DNA from 2 places in the Nocardia sp. NBC_00508 genome. Region 1 is predicted to be linked to the other one. Evidence: riboswitches for the same ligand, from Rfam matches in the RefSeq annotation. Region 1 holds a riboswitch; the other holds the start of a gene.
The links. A riboswitch is a leader RNA that binds a small molecule or an ion and turns the genes downstream of it on or off. The one in region 1 is predicted to bind cobalamin.

Region 1 (7,661 bases):
CGAGGCCCGGGTGACCGAATTCGATCGGCTTCCGGCACCAAGTGGCAACCCGTGCATCCGGGCTGACGACCATCAAGAAGACCGGGCATTCCAGGCGGGCACGCAAGGTGCTCACATAGACCGGCCACGCCCACTGCCGGGATCGGTCGCGGCCGAGTTGGACTTCCAGGACGATGCCGACCACGGCGGTCCCGCTGGCGTCCGTGAGCACCAGTGCGGTGTCACCCCGGAACTCGTTGGGCCCGACATCGGTGAAATCGCATGACGCCGCACGCACTTGCGCATACGCGGGTAGTGGTATGCCGAAGGCATCGGTGATCAACCCGGCCGCTAGGTGCGGTTGCGACCGGAACATCTCTACGAGCACCTCGTGCTGCTGCGTCGGCATGGCAATGGAAACTACACGGCCACACTGACATTCGTTGAAGCGGAAATTCGTCGCGATTATTGGGAACCGAATCGGGCGTGCGCGCGTCGAAGTAGGGCAAGAGGGGAAAGACCGAGTCGGAGAAGACGTGCGAGGAGGGGTATGCCGATGGAGCGTTGTTCCGGGTGTCACACGGCGTGGCGGAAGGCGATGCGGACGCGGGCGGGGGTTGTGCCGATGACGCGGCGGGAGGAGCCGTGTGAGCGGTATACGTCCCGGCGGCGACGGCATCCACGGCCGGAACCGGAATCCGGTTGAGCCCGTAGTGGACTGGCTCGCGCAGTCCGGGGAATCGGTCAGGATCGGGGCGAGAGGGCAACCAGGGGACGGCATGTAGTGCGGCCGGTCGGGCGTGCGTGAGTCGGCGCCCCCTTCGTCAGGGGGAAGGGGGCGCCGATCATCGCTCAGGAGGACGCGTTCACCGGACGGCCGCCGCGGCGGCGACCATATTGCGCAGCGCGGCTTCCACTTCGGCGGGGCCCCTGGTCTTCAATCCGCAGTCGGGATTGACCCAGAGCCGTTCGGCCGGAACGGCTTTCAGCGCAGCGCGCAGCGACGTGGTGATCTCCTCCACGCTGGGCACCCGCGGCGAGTGGATGTCGTACACGCCGGGACCGACGCCGAGGTCGAAGCCCGCCGCGTTGAGGTCGTCGAGCACCTCCATACGCGAGCGCGCGGCCTCGATCGACGTGACGTCGGCGTCCAGCCCCGCGATAGCGTCGATCACCTCGCCGAACTCCGAGTAGCACAGGTGCGTGTGGATCTGCGTGGCATCCGACACACCGGAGGTCGCGAGCCGGAACGACCGCACAGACCACTCCAGGTACGCGGGCTGGTCGTCCGCACGCAGCGGAAGCAGTTCGCGCAGAGCCGGCTCGTCGACCTGGACGATCCGGATGCCCGCAGACTGCAGATCCACGGTCTCGTCCCGGATCGCCAGCGCCACCTGATGGGCGGACTCCTCCAGCGGTTGGTCGTCGCGGACGAACGACCACGCGAGAATGGTCACCGGGCCGGTCAGCATGCCCTTGACCGGCTTGTCGGTGAGCGACTGCGCGTAGCCGATCCACTCGACGGTCATCGGTTCCCGCCGTGCCACGTCCCCGAACAGGATCGGCGGCCGCACGCAGCGGGTGCCGTACGACTGCACCCACCCCTGCTCGGTGGCCGCGAAACCGTCGAGCTGCTCGGCGAAGTACTGCACCATGTCATTGCGCTCCGGCTCGCCGTGCACCAGCACGTCCAGCCCCAGTTCCTCCTGGAGCGCGACGACGTCCGCGATCTCGGCGCGCATCCGGCGCACGTATTCCGCCTGATCGATCTCGCCCTTGCGCAGCGCGGCCCGCGCCAACCGGATCGCGGAGGTCTGCGGATAGGAACCGATCGTCGTAGTCGGCAGCGCGGGCAGCCGCAAACGATCCTGTTGCAGCTCACGGCGCTGCTCGGCGGGAGCGCGGCGCACGGCGTCCGGCCCGAGTGCGGCCAGACGGGCGCGCACCTGCGGATCGTTCAGACGCGGATCCGACCGCCGCGCCGCGAGTGCCGCCCGCACCGCGGCCAATTCGGCGCCGATCGCCTCCGGGCCCTCGCGCAAGCCGGTCGCGAGCAGGCGCACCTCCGCGACCTTCTCCGACCCGAAAGCCAGCCACCACCGCAGCCGCTCGTCCAACCGCGTCTCCGCGGCCAGCGTGTACGGCACGTGCAGCAACGAGCACGAGCTCGAAACCGCCACGTGCCCAGCGGATCCCAGCAAGGTGCCGAGGGTGGCGAGGGCACGGTCGAGGTCGGTGCGCCACACGTTGCGTCCGTCCACCACTCCGGCGACGACGAGCTTGCCCGCCAGGGCGGGCACCGCAGCCACCGCGGAAACGTCTGTGCCGGAGGTGAAGTCGACGGCGACGGCCTCGATCCCAGTATTCGCCAGCGCGGTGAGCGCGGCACCTGGATCACCGAAGTAGGTCGCGACGAGGATCGCGGGACGATCGGCCGCCTCGGCCAGTTCGCCGTAGGTGGCCTGCACCAGGTCGATCTCCTCCGCCGTGAGGTCGGTGACCAGCACGGGTTCGTCGATCTGCACCCACTCGGCCCCCGCGGCGGCCAGCCGGCGCAGCAACTCCCGATAGAGCGGAAGCAGCTCGAGCAGCCGGGTCAGCGCGGTGCCGCCGGTCGCCTTCGCCAGCTTCAGGAAGGTGATCGGGCCGACCACCACCGGCCGCGCGGGCACGCCCAGCTCGAGCGCCTCCCGCAGTTCCTCCAGCAGCTTCTCCGGGTGCAGCGAGAACGCGGTGTCCGGGCCGATTTCCGGCACCAGATAGTGATAGTTGGTGTCGAACCATTTGGTCATCTCCAACGGTTCGACCGTGTCGGTGCCGCGCGCGGCGGCGAAGTACCGATCCAGCGGATCGGCGATCCCGGCGACCCGAGGCGGCAACGCGCCGAGCAGGACGGCGGTGTCGAGTATCTGGTCGTAATAGGAAAAGGTCCCGACGGGGATCGAGTCCAGGCCCGCGGCGAGCAATTCGGTGAGCTGAGCTCGCCGCAGATCACTTGCCACGGCGTGCAACTTCTCGGCGTCGATCCCGCCTGCCCAGTAGGCTTCCGTGGCTCGTTTGAGCTCGCGCCGCGGCCCCACCCGAGGTAGCCCGAGAACCGTTGCGGTGAACGGCTTTTGCTGTGAAACAGTCACGATGTTTCTCCATTGCTGAGGACGAAAGCCATCGCCATACGGGCAGGCGGAGGACCTTATGACATGCCGGAGATATTCCCGGCCGAGGAGCCCGACACGTCAGCTGGTGATCCGCACGCCCAATCCACGAGGCGGTGGCCGCCGGGTACGGCGTACCCGGCACGGCTGGCAGGTCTTCGGACTCGCGGGCACCGGCCGAGGGACGTACCGGCGTGCTCCGGTGTTCCCGATGACCGACCTACTGGCCGTCGCTTCCCAAGTCACGAAGCCTTCCGGCTCGGTGAACTCAGTGCCTGGTGACGGCGGTCGTTCCTGCATACCGCTGCGGGACAGTCCCGGATTCCCACCGGGTTCCCTCTCGCCCGCCGTAACGTCGCCGCACGGACGGGCTCGACTCCGTCGCGCGACGTCGGGGCTCCATCTCGCCGCGCGCTGGTGAACCAGCTGCTCCTTCAGCATAGGCCCCGCAGCCGCGGGCGCGCGTAACCGGCCCGGCCTGGCCATGTCACCCTTATCTGGATCAGCCTCCGGTGGGGGACGCGGGTTGCTGCCGCGGCATCGACGGTAGGCCACAACGGCGCTCTCAACGCAACATCTGATTTCGTGAGCACATGGGTAACTCCATGTAATTGGCGCGACGGCCTTTGCCTACGGCACCGGCGAGCAGCGCGACACCTGGCGCGCCCTGATCGCCTCACTGGAGGGCATGCTGCAATTGCACCGGCACAAGTCCGGCGCGCTGGTCGATTTGGGGGACTATCTCTAGCAGCGCACCGGCGGCATGATCGGCAGTCGGTCGCAGCTGATCCGCGGCACCGCGATCCTGGCCATCGACGATGGCAGCGAGAAAGTTACCCGCGCCCTGCTCGACGACATTCCCATCGACTACGCCGCCACCAGCAGTACCCCACCACGCCGGCGCGCCATCTCGTGCAGCGCCGCCAGCCGCATCCGGCAGCTCCTGACCGAACTCGGTGAGCACTGCCAGCTGGCCGAAGGGCCTACCGAATGCTGAGGTGAGCACCAAATTGTCCAGATAACAACCCCTACGGCGAGGTCGAGCTCAACATGAACACCCGGCTCGCTCTCGGCGGATGAGTGGTCCTGGCAAGAGGGCTGACGGGACGATGAAGCAGTCCATGCGCGGGGCGGCGGATCGGTTCCCGCCTGGCCGCGCGCCCAGTGTTACTGCGGGTTGTGGTGGTGTAGTCGGTCGAGTTCCGCGTTGAGCGCGGCGTTGGTGTGGCGCAGTTCGGTGTTGGCGTCTTCGAGGTCGAGGATGCGGGCGATCGCGGCGAGGTTGACCCCTTGCGCGGTCAGGGCGGCGATGCGCGCGAGCCGCGCCAGGTCGTCGTCGCTGTAGCGGCGGGTGCCGCCGGTGCTGCGGGCTGGTGTGACCAGTCCGTGCTGCTCGTACAAGCGCAGCGAATGCATTCCCATCCCGGCCAGTTCGGCGGCCACCGAGATCCCGTACACCGCCTGCGCCGGGCCGGGCCGGTGACCGTGCCCCGTCGGGTGGTCCTCGTATCGATCCGACAGCATTCGACTCCTTCTCTCTGCCATCTCCAGATTACCTCCGTAGGATGCTTGCGCTCATCTCGGCAGAGTGCTAAAAAAATCTATGTCAGATGACACAAGTTATCTGAGTTCCCTTCGATCGAGAATGGAGTGAAGTAGGAGGTGGCGACCATGCTGATGCGCACCGATCCGTTCCGGGATCTGGATCGTTTGACACAGCAGGTGTTCGGCACGCCGGCCCGTCCGGCGGTGATGCCGATGGACGCCTGGCGCGAGGGAGACGAGTTCTTCGTCGAACTCGACCTGCCCGGCATCGACCCGGACTCGCTGGATCTGGATATCGAACGCAACGTGGTGACTGTGCGGGCCTCGCGCCCGGAACTGGACCCCGAGCGTTCGATGATCGCCGCGGAGCGCACCCGTGGGGTGTTCAGCCGCCAGTTGTTCCTGGGGGAGAACCTCGACACCGACGCGATCCGCGCCGACTACCGCGACGGGGTGCTGCGCCTGGTGATCCCGGTCGCGGAGAAGGCCAAGCCCCGCAAGATCGAGATCAGCCGCCACGACGAACGCGAGGCCATCAACGCCTGACCCGGCAGCCTCACGCGAGTCCTGTGATGATGCCCGCGATGAGGTGCGCGACCGGTCACGCTGCGACCGAGCCCGGCGAGCTGTCGGGCCTGGATGCCCGGCTGCTGGGGTTGGACCCCGATCTCGAGGAACTGTTCGCCGAGATCGACCAGGTCTTGCGCGAAGCCCGGGATCGGTGGAGGTCCCCGCCACCGCGCGGACCTCGCGCACCCTGGCCACGGCAGGGCGCGCGGCGCCGGGAGGGCGGACCGCCCAGCTGCACGGACGCCGACCGGGCGTTGGGCCGGCTCGCCAGCGCGGCCCGCCCCCGGCGCTGAGAGCCTCGGTGCGGTATCCGATGACGAGTGAGAGCGAGGTGATGCCCGTCGAAGACAACGAAGACCACACGAAACCGTTCTCGCACAGAAGTGTTTTCGCGATATACGGGCCGGCGGCCGGGCCTGGTTCCTGCACACCGGCACCCGGACGTCAGGACACCCCGTCCGGCGCGTGCACAGCCACTGTCGTGGCACAGCAGCGGGCACGGCGCGCCGCCCCTCGCGGGAGCACCGGCACAGGTTCATGTTGTCCCTGCCGCCGACGGGTGGGCCCGGTCAGCATGAGGCTTCCGGGCTCACCCGGCCTTTCGCCGGATCGGCCACCCGATGGCATTCGAGGGAAGGAGACCGCCGTGACCGCCACCTGGACCACCACCCCCGCAGGCAGCGACTTCGACCGCGTCGGCCAGAACGTTCCCGTCCGGGACAGCGACCTCGACATCGGCCTGGGCACCACCACGCTGCACCCACTCGCCGAGGCCCTGCGCGCAGCGATCGAGACTGCCGACCTCACCGACCGTATCGATCAAGCCTTGATCACCCCACACGATGATGACGACTACGACTACCCCGCCTGCTGACCACAGCACCCGGACCCGCACTACCTACCGGCCGACCCCGCTATGGCCAGGCGCGACCGGCATAAGCCAGGCAGCCAGGGGGCCGGATCTCGATATCGACGCCGTGCCGGTATCAGTCGGCGCCTGCTACACGCGCCGACCCGGCGCCGACGAAGTCATCGTGAGACTCGTACGCGGTTTTCCGCGCTCAACATCCAGGCCCTGGCCCGCCGATCATCGACGGAACGCTGACCTTCGAACAAGCATGCGCCTGGGACCCGGTCATCAATCCACTCGAGACGCAGCCACCACAGTGGCCGCCGGGCACGGAACACCTGTACCACAGCGTGACTTTCGGTCATCTGGTTGGCGAGATCGGGCGCCGGGTCTCCGGCGGTCCTGATCCGCGATCACCATCAGCAGCGGTGTCGGAGACACGCGACGCAGGAACGCTTCCGGTGCGTAGGACTGGAACTTGTCGACGCTGGAGAGGGTGAGGAGGTGCCTGACACCAGCGCGTTCGGGCCGTGACCGAGCACGACCACCGCCATCCCGCGAACCGCTGTCCGGGTCATCCCGCACAGAGTGAATGAGAGCGAATCATGGCACTCGACACGACCGACCTATTCATCACCAGCGACATCACTCCGGAAATCGCGCGCTACGTGCCCGACTTCGCTGGCGGCAGCTGGGAACTCAGCTGGCTGCCGAATATCGCATTGACACGCGAGCAGGCGGTGAACGGAATGGTCCTCGACGAGATCCTGAACGACCACGGCACTGCCGACAACGAACTCGCGCTCGAATTGGCCGCCCTCCGCGCCGCCGACCTCGGTCTCGATCATCGCCTCGGCGTGACCGCCCGGCCGGGAGCCGACCGGGCGACATAGGATCCGACTCCGAGTCTGCAGCGCTGATATCAGGTCTCGCCTGGGAGGTGTACGGCGGACAGGAATTGCCAGACGCGGGTCGCGGCTTGCAAGTTGAAGCGGGTGTTGACGTCACGCAGGTCGAAGCCGGTGATTTCCCGGATGCGCCCGAGGCGATAGCGCAGGGTGCTGCGGTGGATGTGCAGTGCGGCGGCGGAATCGTCGTAGTTGCCGCCACATTCGAGGTATTGGCTCAAGGTGTGGACGAGGTCGGTGTTGCGGGTTCGATCATAGTCGAGGAGCGCGCCGAGCCATTCACGCATGAATTCTTCGACCTGGCCGTCGGTATGGGCGGCGTCGACCAGGCGGTAGAAGCCGAGTTCGTCGAATGCGGTCGCGCCGTCGGGTGTTCGGGATCGCAGCCGGATATTGATGGCGCGGCGCGCGTCGGCGAAGGCACCGGCGAAATGGCTCGGCTGGTCGCAGCGGCCGCTGATACCGATGGCCACCGGTGTCGTGTCGAGGTGTTCGCGGATGGCGTGGTGCAGGGCGACCGGATCGGGTCGGCGGTCGGTGATCAGCACCACCATCCCGGCGTGGCGTCCCGGAATGTAGTGCAGGTCCAGCGCGGTCGCGGCGCGGCCTACTGCCTCGGCGACCGCGCTGCCGGTGCTGTGCACCAGGACGAGGTAG
Region 2 (7,661 bases), 1.5 Mb from region 1:
CCTATGACTATCAGGAACGTTTTCTGCGCGATTTCTTCGCAGGCCATTTCGCCGTCATCGACACGGTTTTCGTCCACGCGGAACTAGCCAATTCCCGCGAGGATCCGGCACTCGCGGATCGGCGGGCCGAGCACGACGAGTCCTACGCCCGGGCGCTGGTGACAGCGCGCGATCTGGCCGCGGAGTACTGAGATGAACTGGGTAGTCCTCGGCATCGCCGGGCTGGTAGAGATCGTCTGGTCGCAGAGCATCAAACCGACCGAGAACTTCACCAGACTCGTGCCCACGCTGATCTGCTTCGCGCTCGGCGTCACCGCGGTGTACCTGCTGTCCCGCGCTATGCAGACGCTACCGGTGGGGACCGCCTACGCGGTGTTCACCGGCATCGGGGCGCTCGGCGCGATCGTCCTCGGCATCGTCCTGCACAAGGACCCGTTCAGCGCGGGGCGCATACTCGCGCTCGCGTTGATCCTCGGCGGCATCGTGCTGGCCCGGATTACGAACCCGGAGTGAGCGAACGGTTCGGCGGACGGTTCAGGCGCTGGATTGGTGCCCGGCGGGATGTCTCCCGTCGCCGCCGGGACCTTCTGTCGGTCCAGGTGGGCGTTTCGGCGCGCCACGGATTGCCCAGAGGTGAGTGGATCTTCGGCCGCGTGTGGTGCGTACCTGGTCGGGCGTTGGGCGGCATACCTCGATGTGCTTGGTGCGTATGGGTTTCCGGTGCGCCGCCCTGCCGTCGCGGCGCGCGTGTGAATAGGCCGCCGGGACGAAAGTGATCGGCGAACTGGTGGGCCGGAGCGAAGCGGCCGGGGTAGGTTTTTTGCTGAATCGTCAAACGATCATCGGCGAAAGGACCGTGATGCCCACACGTACCGCGCGTACCGCCTGGACCGGCACCCTGCAGGAGGGTTCGGGACAGGTCGAGCTGGCCAGTTCGGGGGTCGGCAAGTACGACGTGTCGTTCCCCAAGCGTTCCGCCGAGGAGGCCGACGGCACCACCAGCCCGGAGGAACTGATCGCGGCCGCGCATTCCTCCTGCTACGCGATGGCGCTCTCGGCGCAGATCGGCAACGCGGGCGGTGCGCCGGAGAGCCTGGACGTCACCGCCGACGTGACCCTCGGCCCCGACCCGGCGGGCGGCTTCCGGATCACCGGAATCAAGCTGACCGTCCGCGGTCGCGTCTCCGGCATCGACGCCGACGGCTTCCAGGCCGCCGCCGAGGCCGCCAAGGCGGGCTGCCCGGTCAGCAAAGCACTGGCGGGCGTCGACCACATCACCCTCGACGCGGCCCTCGCGTAGTTCGCGCAAACGCTTGCTCCCCGCACACTCGGTGACGTGTGCGGGGAGCTTGCGACAAATCAGCGCTTGTGGAAGTAGCGGCGGGCGGGGCGGGTGTAGAGCGCGGGAATCGCGATGAGAACGGCGGCTACGTGAACTGCGCGGAAGACACCGAGCGATACGGATGCGGGGGTCAGGTCGGCGAACAGGTCGCGGAGTTCCTTCGCCGAGATGGCCTCGGCCAGCGGCTCGATGATCAGCGAGAGCAGACCGAACCCGCCGATGCCCACGGTGATCACCAGACGCGCCCAACGGTCGCCGCGGGTCACGCGCACCGCGACGGCCAGTACCGCCAGGTAGATCGCCAACCGCATGCCGAATCCGGTCGCCAAGTCCGCCGGGTCGGCCTCGTCGAACGCGAGCGCTGCCCGCACGATCGCTTCGGCGATGCCCGCGAGCAAAGCGACGACCAGCGCGGAGAACGCGACGCGAACCGGGCGTGGTGGCGCGGAGACAGGGGCGTGCAGAGGGGCGGGCCGGGAAGAAAAGGCAGTGCCGGTCATGTGACCGACACTGCCTCAGCTAATTCCGGACGCGAATCAGTCCGCGGTAGCGGCCGTTACCCGTACCGGAGTATCGGTTCGCGTCGCGAATTCGGTGAGTGCCGCGAAGCCCAGGGCCAGGCACACCCACAGCGTCGCGGTCTCGGCCAGTGACGCCACCCGGAACTCCCACAGCAGGCTGGCCGGGAAATCCGCATTCACCTCGTTCACACCGGGCAGCAGGATGTAGCCGAGCCCGGTCACCAAGACGAACGCGGCCACACCGCCGATCAGCCGGACCGTGGACAGTTGTGCACGCAACACGGTGAACACCGCCACCGCGGCGCCGACCGCCACGATGCCGAGCAGCACCGCCGCCAGCCACAGCAGGGTGCGCTCGTCGATGGTTTCGGGATCACCCACCGCGGGCGGATTGGCCGGGTACTTGAAGAACGGCACCGCGACGATCGCGGCCCAGCCCGCCGCGCCCAGCGCCAGCGCGAGCCGCGGCCCGGACAGCGTGGTGTAGCGCCGCGCGACATGCGCGACCGAGGCGTAGATGGCGCCGAGCGCGAGCCCGGCCAGCCCGAGCGCGAGGAACTGCCCGAACTTCTGGCCGGTGCGGCTCACCAGTGGTTCTTCCTCGTCGCCGTGCGAATGCCCGCCCGACGGTTCGGCGGGTTCGCCGTGCGTGTGTTCGGCGGCGGAGCCCGCTTCTTCGATGGCGATCGCGGCGTCCACCTTGGGTTCGCCGACGAAGTAACCGACCGTCGCGGCCAGCAGCCCGGCGATGAGACCGGCCAGCAGGCCGCGTAGCAGCAGTGTTCCGAGTGAACCGATCAGTGGCACGGGAGCCCTAGCAGGTGGCGTCCGTCGTGCATCAACTCGTGCAGGTACATCCCGCTGCGCGAGATGGCGCCCTGATCGAATCCGACCAGGTAGAGGGTGAGTAGTGCGAGAAGAACGACACCAACCGTGACGAGCACGGTGGCCAGGGAATCGGTTGCCCGGCTGGGTGAATGCGCGATAGCCATTCGAGTCCTCCTTGGGATACGCGTCCCGTCGGGTAGTGACGCGACGGTGCCGGTGTCTGGCTGTCCGGCACCGGACTCGGTGCATGGAACACAGTGGCGCGACCGCTCCGGAATCTCACCGGATTACCGCGTCACCCTCGCGTTTGTCCTTCGAACTGTGACACCCGCACACACCCGGCGTCAACTATGTCCTGCGCGGCGGTACCACGGCCTCGGGCAAGTCGCCGGGCAGGCAGGAACCTGCCCGGCGAAGGCACCCAGGACCGCGACGCGAGCGACGCGCCCGGAGGCAGCAGTGTGCGCAAGGGCCCCGGGAGCGCTGCCCATCGGACTCAGTTCGCGGGCTTCCCCGCGACGTCGAGGACGACTTCGAACTCGAGCAGCGAAGCCCCGGTCGCGACCGGCTTCTGGCGCTCGCCCGCATGCGCTTCGCGTGCGGGCCCGTCCCGCCAGGCGGCGAAGGACTCTTCTGAATCCCACTGGGTGACAACGAAATACCGGTTCTCTCCGGCGACGGGGCGCAGCAACTGGAAGCCGAGGAAGCCGGGCGAGTTCTCGACCGCGTGCGCACGGTGGGCGAATCGCTTCTCCAGCTCGGGGCCCGCGCCCTCGGGAACCTCGATCGCGTTGATCTTCACAACAGCCATGCGTCCAAGCTAGCGGTTGCCACCGAGCAGGCGCTCGGTGCCTCGTATTGTCGAACCGATGTTGCACGACGAAGGCGGAGCGGGCGCGCCGATCCTGCTGCTGCACGGACTGATGGGCAGCGCGCGCACGTGGCGCGATCAGCTGGACTGGCTGCGCGAACACGGCCACGTCTACACCTTCGACGCCGCGGGGCATGGCAGGCCCGCGCCGGCGGAATTGACCACCGAGGCATTCGTCGACGACCTTGCCACCGGCACGGCGGAGATCACCGAGCCGATGGTGGTGATCGGACATTCGATGGGCGCGCTGCACGGGTGGGTGTTCGCCGCGACCCACCCCGAGCGGGTCCGAGCACTGGTGATCGAGGACATCGCGCCGGATTTCACCGGCCGCACCGCCGCGCACTGGGCCGCGATGATCGAGGCATGGCCCGAGCCGTTTCCCGACGACGAAGCCGTGCTTTCCTTCTTCGGACCGGTGGCCGGACAGTACTTCCTGAACTCGTTCCAGCGCGGACCGGAGGGATACCGGCTGCATGGTTCGGTCACCACGTTCCGTGACATCTCCGAGGAATGGGGGACGCGCGACTTCTGGTGGCAATGGCATGCCGTGCGCGTGCCTGCCCTGCTGCTGGAGGGCGAGCACAGCATCACCCCGCCGGGACAGATGCGGCGGATGGCCGCCGCGCATCCGGAAGCCGATTACGCCTTGGTTCCCGGTACGGGACATCTCGTGCACGATGACCAGCCACAGCGTTACCGGGCGGAGGTCGAACGCTTCCTCAGGCGCGTGCTCGGCGGTGGGTGACCGCGGACGTGCTATCTTCTTAACCACTGCAAGTGGAGTACTTCAAATGGAGTGATTTTAATGCGAGAACTCGTCTACTACGTCGCCATCAGCCTCGACGGCCGGATCGCGGGGCCGAAGGGGGAATTCGACTTCTTCTTCGCCCCACTGGCCGACGAGGAGCGTTCCGCCGCATACAACGCGTGGGTCGACACGCATTATCCAGAGGTCACTCCCACGGTCGTCCGTGCGGCCGCTGGGCTCACCGACGTGCCCAATGTCCGCTTCGACACTGTGATCCTGGGGTTGGGCAGCTACCGGCCCGCTTACGACGCGGGTATCGAGAGCCCGTACGCGCACCTGCGCCAGTACGTGGTGTCCAGCACTCTCGGCGAGGTCGCCGACCCGGACGTGACCGTCGTGGACCGCGACCCGCTCGGCCTGATCCGCGCCCTCAAAAAGGAAGGGGGCGATAAAGACATCTGGCTGTGCGGGGGTGGACGTCTGGCCGGCGAACTGATGCCGGAGATCGACCGGCTGGTGCTCAAGACCTACCCCGTGCTGGCGGGAGCGGGCGTGCCGCTCATCGACGGCGGATTCGACCCGGCGTTCTTCACCGTCGTGGACCGGCAGATTTTCGACAACGGTGTGACAGTCACGGAGCTCGCTCGCTCCTGAATCAGGCCGGCCCTGCCGCGTTGTGGCCGCCTTCGCCCGCGAGCGCGAACAAGCCGTCGGCGGTTTGTTCGATCAGGCCGTCCACCAGCAGCGAGTCGAGCGCCCGGTCACGTTGTCCGGGGTCGCGAGTCCAGGCGAGATCGAGGCGTATCCGCTCGACCGGTCCGCTGGCGTCCCGCAGGACGTCCAGCAGCCGACCGCGGGCCTGCCGGTCGGTGCCGTCGTACTTCTGGGTGCGGCGGACCACGTCGGTCACCGGTCTTCCGGCGGTGACCCATGCGCAGCTCGGCAGTGGACACTGCGAGCAATCAGGGGTGCGCGCGGTACACACGGTCGCGCCGAGTTCCATCAGGGCTGCGGAGAACACGGCGGCGCGGTCGATCCGGTGTGGCAGGAGGGCTTCGGTCTCGGCGAGGTCGCGCGAGGACGGGTTACCCGCTTCCGCGCGCCCGTGCACCGCCCTGGCAACCACGCGGCGGACGTTGGTGTCCACCACCGGAACCCGTTGGCCGTAGGCGAAACACGCGACGGCGCGCGCGGTGTAAGCGCCGATACCGGGCAGGCCGAGCAGGACGTCGACGTCGGCGGGCACCTCGTCGCCGTGCTCGGCCGCCAGCACTCTCGCGCACTCGTGCAGGCGCAGCGCGCGCCGCGGATAGCCGAGCTTGCCCCAGGCCCGCAGCACTTCGGCCGGCGAGGACGCCGCCATCGCCGAGGGAACCGGCCAACGCGCAACCCACTCGCGCCAGACCGGTTCGACGCGTACGACGGGGGTCTGCTGCAGCATGATCTCGCTCATCAGGATCTGCCACGCGGTGACGCCCGGCCTACGCCACGGCAGATCGCGCGCGGTCTCCCGGTACCAGTCCAGCAACGTGTCCGCGTCGATGCCCTTCGGTGCGCCGTTCCGCACTGCCCTCACTATCCCTGTCCTGCCGCCGCTAGGCGGTGTTTGCCCACCTGTAACCATCCGAACTCGCTGGTAACGCAAGGCTTGTGCACAATGGTCGGTATGCCGGATTCCAACCCGATCAGTGCCTGGAAGTCCCTGCGAGAAGGCAACGAGCGCTTCGTCAGTGGTGCGCTGCTGCATCCTAGCCAGGGCGCCGCAGACCGGGCCAAGCTCGTCAGCGGCCAGCACCCGCACGCGATCCTGTTCGGTTGCGGCGACTCCAGGGTCGCAGCCGAGTTGATCTTCGACCAGGGCCTCGGCGACATGTTCGTCGTGCGCACCGCGGGCCATGTGGTCGACAGCTCGGTACTCGGCTCGATCGAGTACGGGGTGCAGGTGCTCAACGTGCCGCTCATCGTAGTGCTCGGGCACGACAGCTGCGGCGCCGTGAAGGCGACCATCGACGCGCTCGACGGCGGCGAGGTCCCCGGCGGGTTCATCCGCAGCGTGGTGGAGCGGGTCACGCCGTCCATTCTGATCGGACGGCGGGAAGGTCTGTCCACCGTCGACGAGATGGAGTCCAGGCACGTGGTGGAGACCAGCCGCCTGCTCATGCAGCGGTCGATGATCATCTCGCAGCGGGTCGCGACCGGTGCGTGCGCGATCGCGTGCGTGACCTACAAGCTGGCCGAAGGCAAAGTGCGACTGCACCGCGTCGTCGGCAACATCGGCGAGGTGGTCTGAAGCCACGGCACACCCGGGATCCGCCCAGCGTGCCGGCGGAATCTACCCGCCGCAAACGGGTGCGGGGCGGCCGACACGCCGTGCCCCTGAGACGCTGGGCCCGATCATGCCCTTACCGTTGAGGCGTGCTGGAACCGAACGGACCACTGCCACCGGAGATCTACTGGCGTCGACGCGCATTCGCCATCGGCATCCTGGTGGTCGCGCTGGCGCTGGTGATGTGGGTCGTGCTCGCGGTCGTGCGCGGCGGCGACTCGCCCGGCGACACCAAGTCCGCCGCGTCCAGTTCGGTCGTGGCCAAGCCGGCCGAATCCGCACCGGCCAAGCCATCCGGCGCCGGTGATTCCGGCGCGCCGAAGCCGAGCACCAGCCTCGTGGCGGCAGGTCCGTGCCCGGACCAGTCGCTCGCGATCAAAGTGACGGTCGAGCAGCCCACCTACAAGAGCGGCGAGCAGCCGGTGTTCGGGATCGTCATCACCAACATCTCGTCGGTAGCCTGCACCCGCGATACGGGCTCCGGTCTGCAGCAAGTATCGGTGCACACGCTCGACGGCCAGCGGCGGCTGTGGTCGAGCACCGATTGCTACCCGGACGGCCAGCCCGACGTCCGCACGATGAATCGCGGTGAGCAGGCGGCGTTCACGGTGACCTGGTCGGGCTCCACCTCGCAGCCCAACTGCGCGGGCGAACGCGTTCAGGTGCCACCGGGTGCATACAACGTTGTGGCGCAACTCGGTTCGGTGCGCAGCGCGGCAGAGCCGTTCAATATCGCGTAATAGAGCGCGCGCCGACTCAGCCGACTGCCTCTGCTGGGGCAGCGCGTAGTTTGCGGAGGCCCGCTATGCGGATGGCGGAGCGCAGGTCGGTGACCTCGTGGATTTTCATGGTGGTCTTCGCCGGGGCCAGGCCGGGGGGTACCAGGGCGGTGGTGAAGCCGAGGCGTTCGGCTTCGGCCAGTCTGCGGGTCACGCCGGTCACCTTGCGGACCTCGCCCGCGAGTCCGACCTCGCCGAGGATCACCCAGCCCGGCGGGATCGACACATCGGATTCCGCGCTGG

Region 2: another riboswitch for cobalamin. It lies ahead of OHA40_RS18080 (CbtB domain-containing protein); the one in region 1 lies ahead of metE (5-methyltetrahydropteroyltriglutamate--homocysteine S-methyltransferase).

The regions. Positions count from the first base shown of each region.
Region 1 covers NZ_CP107852.1:5,618,611-5,626,271, forward strand. The annotation lists gene OHA40_RS25075 (hypothetical protein) at 1-388, opposite strand, end outside; gene metE (5-methyltetrahydropteroyltriglutamate--homocysteine S-methyltransferase) at 846-3,116, opposite strand; cobalamin riboswitch at 3,264-3,494, opposite strand; gene OHA40_RS25085 (hypothetical protein) at 3,895-4,128, shown strand; gene OHA40_RS25090 (MerR family transcriptional regulator) at 4,299-4,553, opposite strand; gene OHA40_RS25095 (Hsp20/alpha crystallin family protein) at 4,803-5,222, shown strand; gene OHA40_RS25100 (hypothetical protein) at 5,261-5,539, shown strand; gene OHA40_RS25105 (hypothetical protein) at 5,893-6,120, shown strand; gene OHA40_RS25110 (serine hydrolase) at 6,384-6,596, shown strand; gene OHA40_RS25115 (hypothetical protein) at 6,702-6,989, shown strand; gene OHA40_RS25120 (PucR family transcriptional regulator) at 7,019-7,661, opposite strand, start outside.
Region 2 covers NZ_CP107852.1:4,073,374-4,081,034, forward strand. The annotation lists gene OHA40_RS18055 (FMN-dependent NADH-azoreductase) at 1-191, shown strand, start outside; gene OHA40_RS18060 (DMT family transporter) at 193-513, shown strand; gene OHA40_RS18065 (OsmC family peroxiredoxin) at 860-1,300, shown strand; gene OHA40_RS18070 (hypothetical protein) at 1,360-1,842, opposite strand; gene OHA40_RS18075 (CbtA family protein) at 1,879-2,670, opposite strand; gene OHA40_RS18080 (CbtB domain-containing protein) at 2,661-2,855, opposite strand; cobalamin riboswitch at 2,886-3,036, opposite strand; gene mhuD (mycobilin-forming heme oxygenase MhuD) at 3,188-3,502, opposite strand; gene OHA40_RS18090 (alpha/beta fold hydrolase) at 3,561-4,310, shown strand; gene OHA40_RS18095 (dihydrofolate reductase family protein) at 4,371-4,967, shown strand; gene OHA40_RS18100 (A/G-specific adenine glycosylase) at 4,969-5,880, opposite strand; gene OHA40_RS18105 (carbonic anhydrase) at 5,980-6,603, shown strand; gene OHA40_RS18110 (hypothetical protein) at 6,729-7,379, shown strand; gene radA (DNA repair protein RadA) at 7,396-7,661, opposite strand, start outside.